Regions from separate parts of the Streptomyces sp. HUAS TT11 genome, predicted to be linked through region 1. Evidence: riboswitches for the same ligand, from Rfam matches in the RefSeq annotation. Region 1 holds a riboswitch; each other region holds the start of a gene.
What was found. A riboswitch is a leader RNA that binds a small molecule or an ion and turns the genes downstream of it on or off. The one in region 1 is predicted to bind cyclic di-AMP.
Positions count from the first base shown of each region.

Region 1 (2,191 bases):
CCGCCGCCGCGCCGCCGCGGGCGGAACAGGAGGCCTCTTCGGGGCGGCCGATGTGGCAGGGGTTCGTGACCAACGCCCTCAACCCGAAGGCCTCCCTCACGTTTCTGAGCCTGCTGCCGCAGTTCGTGCCCGCGGGCAGCCCCGCGCTTCCCCGGACCCTGGAGCTCGCGCTGATCGTTCTCGTGCTCGCCCTGGTGTGGTTCCCCGTCGTCGCGCTGCTGGTCGACAGGCTCGGCAGGTGGCTGCGCAGCCCGCGCACGGCACGAGCGCTGGAAGCGGTCACCGGGAGTGCTCTGACCGCTCTGGGCCTGCTGCTCGTTCTGGAGCCGCTGCTGATCTGACGACGGCCCGCTGGACCAGCCGGGGCATGATGCGCCACAGCCCGGCGCAGACCACGAAGGTGCCGGTGGAGGCCGCGATACCGGCGGCGCGGCCGAGGGACACATCCACCACCAGCAGCACCGACCCGGTGAACGCGAGTGTGAGGACCACCAGTCCCGCGGCGGCCAGACGGGACGAGATCCGCACGATGGCCGGCTTGGCGTGCTGCTGGAAGAGCGTGCGGTGCAGCGCGGCGGGTGCCATGAACAGCACCGCGGCCAGCATGGAGAGCAGGAGGGTGCAGACGTATGTGGTGCGCTGGGCGGTGTCGAGGGACGGGAAGCGCTGGGTGAAGGCCAGGGTGAGCAGGAAGGCGAAGAGGATCTGCACACCTGTCTGGATGACGCGCAGTTCCTGCAGCAGCTCGGCGAAGTTCCGATCGGCGCGCTCCAGCGGCGTCTCGTTCCGTTCGTCGTGGGGGGATCGGTCGGCCATGGTCAACGAGTAACCGCTCCGGACCGCCTCACGCGCGGGTGGGGCGGCGGCGTGTCGCGCCGCCACCCCACCGGCCGGGTCAGCCGACCCGGCCGTACCACACGCGCTTCGTCCACAGCTTCTGGAGCCTCACGACGTCACCGGTCTTCGGTGAATGCCAGATCCTTCCCTTCCCGGCGTAGATGCCGACGTGGTAGACGTTCCGACCCGAGTGGAAGAACACCAGGTCTCCGGCCCTGCGCCGGGAGGCGGAGATGTGGTGCGTCCTGTTGTACTGAGCCGCGGCCGTCCGGGGCAGCTTCTTGCCCGCCTTCTTGAACGCGTACAGCGTGAGCCCCGAGCAGTCGAAGCGACGTGGCCCGGTGGCCCCGTACTGGTACGGGGCGCCCCTCTTCGCCGCCGCGACCTGGAGAGCCTTCGTCGCCAGGGAAGCGGCCGCCGCGTCGGCGCTGAGACCGGGGACGGTGATGCTGCCGCCGACGGCGGCGAGGGTGAGGGCCGAGGCGGTGCCGGCCCGGGTCAACAGCGACGGGACACGATTGAGCGCAGACATGCGCAACCCTTCGTCAGCCGCCTGTGAAGGATGACCTGTCGGATTCGGGCTGGCGAAGTAGCCCGGCCGCTCACGCGGCTTCACCCCAAGGACCGTCCGGATCTCTCTCGGACGGCCCGCCTTGCCGGGTCCTCCACTCCTGCCGATCCACTCCTGTCGACCGGTCGTCCGGGCGGCGGCAGGATTCGGCGTCCGCCCGGACCGCCCCGCCGCGGGTGGCGGGGGCTTGTCGTCAGGAAGGGATCTTCACGTACAGGCGTCGGAAAATCACAACGAAATCGGGGGTTTGTGGTGTTACTCACCACTCACTCGTTCGGCTGGACATCCCTGCGACCGGGGGCCGTTGGGGGGACGAGTGAGGCCCCGACCTGCACCGGAGCACCTCATTCCGCCCTCGGGCTACGCGCGTTGCCCAACTTCGCGGGCTCTCCGAAGGAGGGGTCCCTACTCCAACCAGGGGTACACCATTTGGTTCGTTTGAACCGCGCGTGGACGGTCGGTGCCCCCCGAAGCACCACACGACGACCCCTGCCGCCGCAACTCGCCGTCCACTGCGCGTCAGTCACATCCCGTCAATCCGCACCGGGCGGCAGCGCGATGCGGGCGGCGCGGCGTTCGCCGTCCAGGACCCGCAGCGCCCGGGTGAGAGTGGGGCCGTGCAACTCGTTCTCCCCCCTCTGGTGCATGAGCGCCAGCGCCTCCCGCAGTGCCGACGCCTTGCTCACCAGGGCCTGGGCGGCCCGCAGTCCGCGGTAGGTGTCACCGGAGTGCACCGGGTTGATGCGGCCGAGGAGATCGACCACATCGAGGTAGCGGTCGATC
Region 1 covers NZ_CP196184.1:7,622,096-7,624,286, forward strand. The annotation lists gene ACSHXN_RS34180 (LysE family translocator) at 1-341, shown strand, start outside; gene ACSHXN_RS34185 (DUF6328 family protein) at 280-816, opposite strand; gene ACSHXN_RS34190 (C40 family peptidase) at 896-1,369, opposite strand; cyclic di-AMP (ydaO/yuaA leader) riboswitch at 1,373-1,570, opposite strand; gene ACSHXN_RS34195 (hypothetical protein) at 1,942-2,191, opposite strand, start outside.

Region 2 (2,191 bases), 3.7 Mb from region 1:
TGCGGACGCACGCGCTGTGGAAGGTCATCACCCACATCGCGTTCGCGCGCGGGCCGACGAGCTGCTCGACGCGCTCCTTCATCTCGCCCGCGGCCTTGTTGGTGAAGGTGATCGCGAGGATCTGGCCCGGATGCACGCCCCGCTCGGCCAGCAGATGGGCGATGCGGTGGGTGAGCACGCGGGTCTTGCCGGAGCCGGCGCCGGCCACGATGAGCAGGGGGGAGCCGGCGTGCACGACGGCCGCGCGCTGGTTCTCGTTCAGGCCCTGGAGCAGCGCCTGGGGGTCGATGACGGGGCGGGGAGCGCCGTCGCGGTAGTAGGAGTCACGGTCCGCGGGCACGTCGAAGCGCCCGCCGAACAGATCGTCCGGAACCGGCTCCGGAGCGTGGTCGTCCTCGGGCGGCGGGGGCTCCTCCTCAGGGGCCGGTGTGGCCTTGAGGTCCGCCAGGAAGCTGTCGTCAAAGAGGCTGCTCATCGCTCTCCGAGTCTAGGCCGCCCCACCGACAGTCGGCCGCCGCCCCGAGAACTCCGTCGTCGGGAGTGGGCCGGACCGCCCGCGATCCTCCGGTGTCGACCGCAGTCGCGCCGCCACCTTCCGGGACCGTTCGATCGCTGACGGAAACCGACCGCACGGCGGCGCACCGCCCTGCGGTCCGGGACCGCCTCCCGACGGAACCAGGCGGAGTCCGTCACTCCGCCCGACTTCACGGGAAAACGCCCAACCCGTCGCAGATACCGCCACATTCCCCCAGGGCGGCCCGGCACATGGTCAAGGTCACGAAAATGTATCGGGCATATCGCACATCAACCTTCACACGGGCCACACGAGTTGGCTAGCGTTCCGGGCGGGTCGCACGACCCCCACCGGCGAAGATCGCCGGGCCGTGCGGCCTCCGCCGAGTCCGGTACGCCCCCGCGGCACCCGGAGCCGGGGACCCACCCGACCTTGGGGTGAATCGGCCAACGGCCCTACGGGGCCCGGGCCGTAGGGCATGCCTTCCGGAACCACCCGCCCGAACCCGACAGCTAACTCGGTAGGCGGAGTACGGAAGGAGTCGCCTCCCATGGCGCCGCACCGCAAGGCGCGTCCCTCGGGCACGCGCATCGCAGGCATACGGACCCCCGTTCTCGCGACGGCCGCCCTCACCTCCGTGGCCCTGCTGTCCCAGACGGCCAACGCCGCCCCCTCCCCCGACCGCAAGCCGAGCGTCGAGGAGGTCGAGAAGAAGGTCGACGACCTCTACCGCCAGGCGGAGTCGGCCACCGACAAGTACAACGCGGCCAAGGAGCAGTCGACCAAGCAGCGCAAGCGCGTCGACACGCTCCTCGACGACGTGGCCCAGCGCACCCAGAAGCTCAACGAGGCACGTGAACAGCTGGGGTCGTACGCCGCCGCGCAGTACCGCACCGGGGCGGCGGCCCCCGACACGGCCACCTTCCTGCTGGCCGACACCCCTCAGGACTACTTCGACCAGACCCAGCTGATGGACCGGCTCACCGGTCGCCAGAAGGAGACGGTCGACGACTACTTCACCGACCGGTCCGCGACGATGAAGAAGCGGCAGGAGGCCACCGAAAGCCTTCGGACGCTCACCGAGTCGCAGGAAACGCTGAAGTCGAGCAAGACGGAGATCCAGAAGAAGCTCGGCACCGCGCGGGAGATGCTCTCCAGACTCACCGCGGAGGAGAAGGCGCGCCTCGCCGCGATCGAGAAGAAGAAGCAGGAGGAGGCGCAGCGCCAGGCGGAGGAACTGGCCCGGCAGCAGGAGGCGGCCCGGCAGAAGCAGGCCGCGCAGGAGTCGTCCTCCACCACCACGAGCGGCTCGTCCGGCACCTCCACCACGGACTCCTCGAACGGGACGCAGGCGGAGAAGGCCCTCGCGTACGCCCGGGCCCAGGTGGGCAAGCCGTACGTGTGGGGCGCGACCGGCCCGGATTCGTACGACTGCTCGGGACTGACCCAGGCCGCCTGGAAGGCCGCCGGGGTGTCGCTCCCGCGCACCACGTACGACCAGGTCGACGCCGGCACGACGGTGCCGCTCGCCGACGCCCAGCCGGGTGACCTGATCTTCTTCTACGACGACATCAGCCACGTAGGCATCTACATCGGCGACGGCATGATGATCCACGCGCCGAAGCCGGGCGCCTATGTCCGCGAGGAGTCGATCTACTACGGCGGCTCCTCCATCAT
Region 2 covers NZ_CP196184.1:3,876,807-3,878,997, forward strand. The annotation lists gene pcrA (DNA helicase PcrA) at 1-475, opposite strand, end outside; cyclic di-AMP (ydaO/yuaA leader) riboswitch at 885-1,056, shown strand; gene ACSHXN_RS17240 (C40 family peptidase) at 1,065-2,191, shown strand, end outside.
Region 2: linked by a shared signal. The riboswitch ahead of ACSHXN_RS17240 (C40 family peptidase) and the one ahead of ACSHXN_RS34190 (C40 family peptidase) in region 1 are both predicted to bind cyclic di-AMP.

Region 3 (2,191 bases), 3.5 Mb from region 1:
GGGCACCGTCGAACTCCAGCCGTGCGGCGTCACCAAGGCGACGGGGCTCGCGCTGGCCGCCGGCTTCCTGGACCTGAGTCCTTCGGACACCGTCGCCTTCGGTGACATGCCGAACGACATCCCGATGTTCGAGTGGGCGGCGTACGGCGTCGCGATGGCCAACGCCCACCCCGAACTGAAGGCGGTAGCCGACGAGATCACGATGTCGAACGAGGACGACGGCATCGCCGTCGTCCTCGAGCGACTGTTCCCTGAAGGCCGATCTCAGTAGGCGCTGTAGACGTTGTCGATCGAGCCGTAGCGGTGGGCGGCGTAGTTGCACGCGGCCGTGATGTTCGCGACCGGGTCGTACGGGTCGAACGCGGTACCCGGCACGTGGTAGGTCCGGAAGGTCGGGTCGATGACCTGCAGGAGTCCCTTGGACGGGATGCCCTTGCGGGCGTTGGAGTCCCAGAGGTTGATGGCGCGCGGGTTGCCGGACGACTCGCGCATCACGTTGCGGTAGATGCCGTTGTAGCTGCCGGGGATTCCGCGCTCGGCCATGATCGCCAGGGACTGGCGGATCCAGCTGTCCAGGGAACCGGCGCGGGACGCAGCGCTGGTGACCTTGGCCGGAGCCGCCGAGGGGGCGGCGGAGGCGCAGGTCGCACCCAGGATGGGGAGGGCGAGAACGGCTGCTCCGGTACCCGCGACTGCGAGAGTGCGGGTGAGGCGGGAGGCCTTGGAGTTGCGGTTTCGACGGCGTGTGGGCAGGGCGAAAGCGGACACGTTGCATTCCTCTCCGTCGCCTGCGAGGTGAGCTGTCGGGTTCGGGCGGGGAGGTGCCCGGCCGTGTCCTCGCTGCCGAGGCACGGCTTTACCCCGAGCCGTTCCGGTGCGATGTCCGGTTCGGCGGCCTACCTGGGTCCCCCGCTCCTGCCGTTATGGGGTCGAAGGCTTCTCGAGCGGTGGCAGGATTCGGCGTTCCGCTCGGGTCGAATGGAAGGTATGCGAACGCACATGTCAGGAACAAGCCTGGAAATCACTTCCTGACCGAATTGACCCTGGTGATCGGGAATAGGCGGTTTGATCCACTTTGCTGGAGCGGGCTCAACTCGCTTGTTGCGAATGGCCCGTTGATGGAGGCGCCTCGAAGGGTCACAACAGCGGGCAAGTGACCCATTTCACCCTGACCGCCTCAAGGGGTGACGGGTTGTTTTGCGCTATATGTCCCGATTTAAGGAAATGCCTGCCCTGCCTGCTTGCCCGAAGCTCACGCTTGGGCAATTCGGGCATTTCACTACACAAAGGGTGAATGTGGGGAGCGATGTCGAGCGACGGCTAGTCCGTCGTGCGAGGGATCCGCCTCTGCCATGTCCGGTGGAACACCATGTCGTAGCCGTCCTTGCAGACGATCTCGTTCGAGGTGACGAAGTCGGCGGCGGTGCAGGTGATCTCGGAGTGGGCCTCCACCCTCGCGTCCCATCCCCGCTCCGGGCGGTGCAGCCGGATCGACCAGTCGCAGCGGATGCGGGCGGTCGACGGATCCGCGTCCTCGACGGTGTACGCCTCCAGCGCGTCCTCGGTCACTTCGAAGCCGTCCGGATACACCTGGGTGCCGTTGCGGCGCGGGTCGACCACCAGGAGCCATTCGCCCTTGGCCATGTCCCGCACCGACAGGCGCTCCGGACGCGGTTCGTCGAGCACGGTTGCGGCGCTGACGCCGAGCGGCGCGGACTGCTCGGGCTCCTCGAAGGTGATGCCCGCTCCCGACTCCCGTACACGAACCGGAAGTTCCAGCGCGCTGCCGGTCGGGTGCAGCGCGAAGCCGGCCGCCGACTCCGGCTGCGGCCACAGCCAGGGCCAGTACGCGGAGGAGACGGCGAGGCGGATGCGGTGGCCGGGACCGAAGGCGTGGCCGATGCCGCTCAGTTCGAACTCCACGTCCTCGGCCGCCCCGGGGATCCAGGGGACCGCCCGACCGGGACCCCGGCGCGCCGACAGATTGAGGGTGCCCCGGGTGACCAGCGTCGACGACCCGTCGGGCGCCACGTCGCACAGCCGGACGGCCACCTGGCCGTGCTCCACCGGGCAGGCGATCCGCAGCCGCACCCGGGGTCGCCCCAGCACCCAGGTCTCCTCGGTCGCCGCGAACTCGAAGCATGCCGATCTCGCGTCCTCCTCGCGCTGGTCGGGCGGCAGGTCCGCGTCG
Region 3 covers NZ_CP196184.1:4,085,579-4,087,769, reverse strand. The annotation lists gene ACSHXN_RS18275 (HAD family hydrolase) at 1-271, shown strand, start outside; gene ACSHXN_RS18270 (transglycosylase SLT domain-containing protein) at 265-768, opposite strand; cyclic di-AMP (ydaO/yuaA leader) riboswitch at 771-970, opposite strand; gene ACSHXN_RS18265 (CocE/NonD family hydrolase) at 1,321-2,191, opposite strand, start outside.
Region 3: linked by a shared signal. The riboswitch ahead of ACSHXN_RS18270 (transglycosylase SLT domain-containing protein) and the one ahead of ACSHXN_RS34190 (C40 family peptidase) in region 1 are both predicted to bind cyclic di-AMP.

Region 4 (2,191 bases), 2.2 Mb from region 1:
GTCGCGGGTCTGGACGAGGACTCCGGCTCCGCGGACGTCGACACGGGTGTGGCGGGCGACTCGGCGGACGGAAGCTCCTCCGACTTCGGGCTCGACTCCGGCTTGACCGACTCATCCGGAACGTCCGCTTCGGGGAAGTCGTCCTCCTCTTCGCCTTCGTCGGAGTCGTCCGACTCCTCCTCTTCGTCCCCGTCTTCCGGTACGTCTCACGGCGCCGGCGACCGTGGAGGCGCTGCCGCTTCCCGGGGTGGCGACGACTCGTCCGCCGCCGCGACGAAGGGTGACGAGTCGGACAAGTCGGGCCGCAGTGACGCCTCTTCGAGCGACGATGCGGGTGAGGCGTCCAGCTCCGGCCGCCATCGCGGCGGCAGTGCCGACGAGGGCGACTCCGACGCCCGCACGGGCGACCCGGCGGGCCGGCACGCCTCGCGGGACTCCGGGACCGCGCGCGACGGTGCCGACGGCTCGTACACCGTCCGCCCCGGGGACAACCTGTCGGACATCGCCGACTCCCTTGACCTCACCGGCGGGTGGCGGGCGCTCTACAAGGCCAACGAGCAGACGGTCGGTGCCGATCCGGACCTCATCCTCCCCGGTCAGAGCCTTGCGCTCGATGTGGACCCGACCGCCGGGAAGCACTGAACTGCCCATCGATCGACGGTACTTCACATCCCACTTCGGGCTGAATGTCCGATTTGGTGAGAGTGAGAGATGGGTCTCAAAGGCCCTGATCGTCTTTGAAATTCCGCGGATCGACTGCTTACGGTCATGACCGCTCGCCACAGCGGGCCCCCATGGTCGCCACGCCGAATCCTGCCGGCGGCCGTGCGGAACAGTCGTCGCGTCAAGCGCCGTAGGCAGGAGCGGGGGACCCAAGGTAAGTGCCGCGCCCGGACATCGACCGGGGCGGCTTGGGGTGGAGCCGTGCGCCCAGTTGCGCACGGCCGGGCAACTCAACCGGCCCGAACCCGACAGCTCACCTCGCAGGCGTCGGTGAGGGGATCGAACCATGCTGTGTTCCGGCAAGGGCAAGCACCGCCGTACGTCCAGGGCCGTCCGCGCCATCTCGCTCGCCGGTGTTGCCGGTGCCGCCGTCGCGGCCCCGCTGCTCGCGGCCGGCAACGCCTCCGCGGCCACCGCCTCCGAGTGGGACGCCGTCGCCCGGTGCGAGTCCGGCGGCAACTGGTCCATCAACACCGGCAACGGGTTCTACGGCGGTCTGCAGTTCACGAACTCGACCTGGGCCGCGTACGGCGGCACCGCCTACGCCTCGCGTGCCGACCTGGCGAGCAAGTCGCAGCAGATCGCGATAGCCGAGAAGGTCCTCGCGGGTCAGGGCAAGGGTGCCTGGCCGGTCTGCGGCAAGGGCCTGTCCGGCACTCCGTACAACGGCGCGGCCGCCGCCACGTCCTCCGGTGGCGCGAAGAGCGGCGCCGCCCGCACGGCCCCGCAGCCGGCCTCCCGCTCGACCGAGCGTCCGGCCGCGAAGAAGACCGTCACCACCCCGGCCGGCCGGAAGGTCGAGAAGGGCGACGGCGAGTACAAGGTCGTCAAGGGCGACACCCTCAGCTCGATCGCCGCGAAGAACGGCGTCCAGGGCGGCTGGCAGAAGCTCTTCCAGCTCAACAAGGACATCGTCGAGGACGCCGACCTCATCTACCCGGGTCAGCTGCTGCACCTGAAGTGACGGCGGCCCGGCGGCCGGCCCACGGCGTCCTCCCGCACATGACCTCCGTCGCGACGGTCAAATGCGGACAGCCCCCGTCCCCACGGGCTCCCCGCTCCGGTGCGTGTACCCCCCGTACGCACCGGAGCGGGGCTTTTTGCCTGCCCGCCCCGTGCTTTTCACCGCGACTTTCCCCGCCCCTTTGTTCCGCACTGAAACAATGTGTACCGTCACTGTGTCCATGGGACGGTCGGTCGGCCGACCGCCGGTCCGGGACGGATAGGCTCTAGTCGCAAGTGCCCCGCACTCTCAGCGTCACATCCAAGAAGGAGATGCTCGTGCCGTCCATCGACGTCGTCGTAGCCCGGGAAATCCTGGACTCCCGAGGCAACCCCACGGTCGAGGTCGAGGTCGGCCTCGACGACGGCAGCACGGGTCGTGCCGCCGTTCCGTCCGGCGCTTCCACCGGCGCCTTCGAGGCCATCGAGCTCCGCGACGGTGATCCCAACCGTTACCAGGGCAAGG
Region 4 covers NZ_CP196184.1:5,398,964-5,401,154, forward strand. The annotation lists gene ACSHXN_RS24185 (transglycosylase family protein) at 1-642, shown strand, start outside; cyclic di-AMP (ydaO/yuaA leader) riboswitch at 840-1,005, shown strand; gene ACSHXN_RS24190 (transglycosylase family protein) at 1,010-1,687, shown strand; gene eno (phosphopyruvate hydratase) at 1,999-2,191, shown strand, end outside.
Region 4: linked by a shared signal. The riboswitch ahead of ACSHXN_RS24190 (transglycosylase family protein) and the one ahead of ACSHXN_RS34190 (C40 family peptidase) in region 1 are both predicted to bind cyclic di-AMP.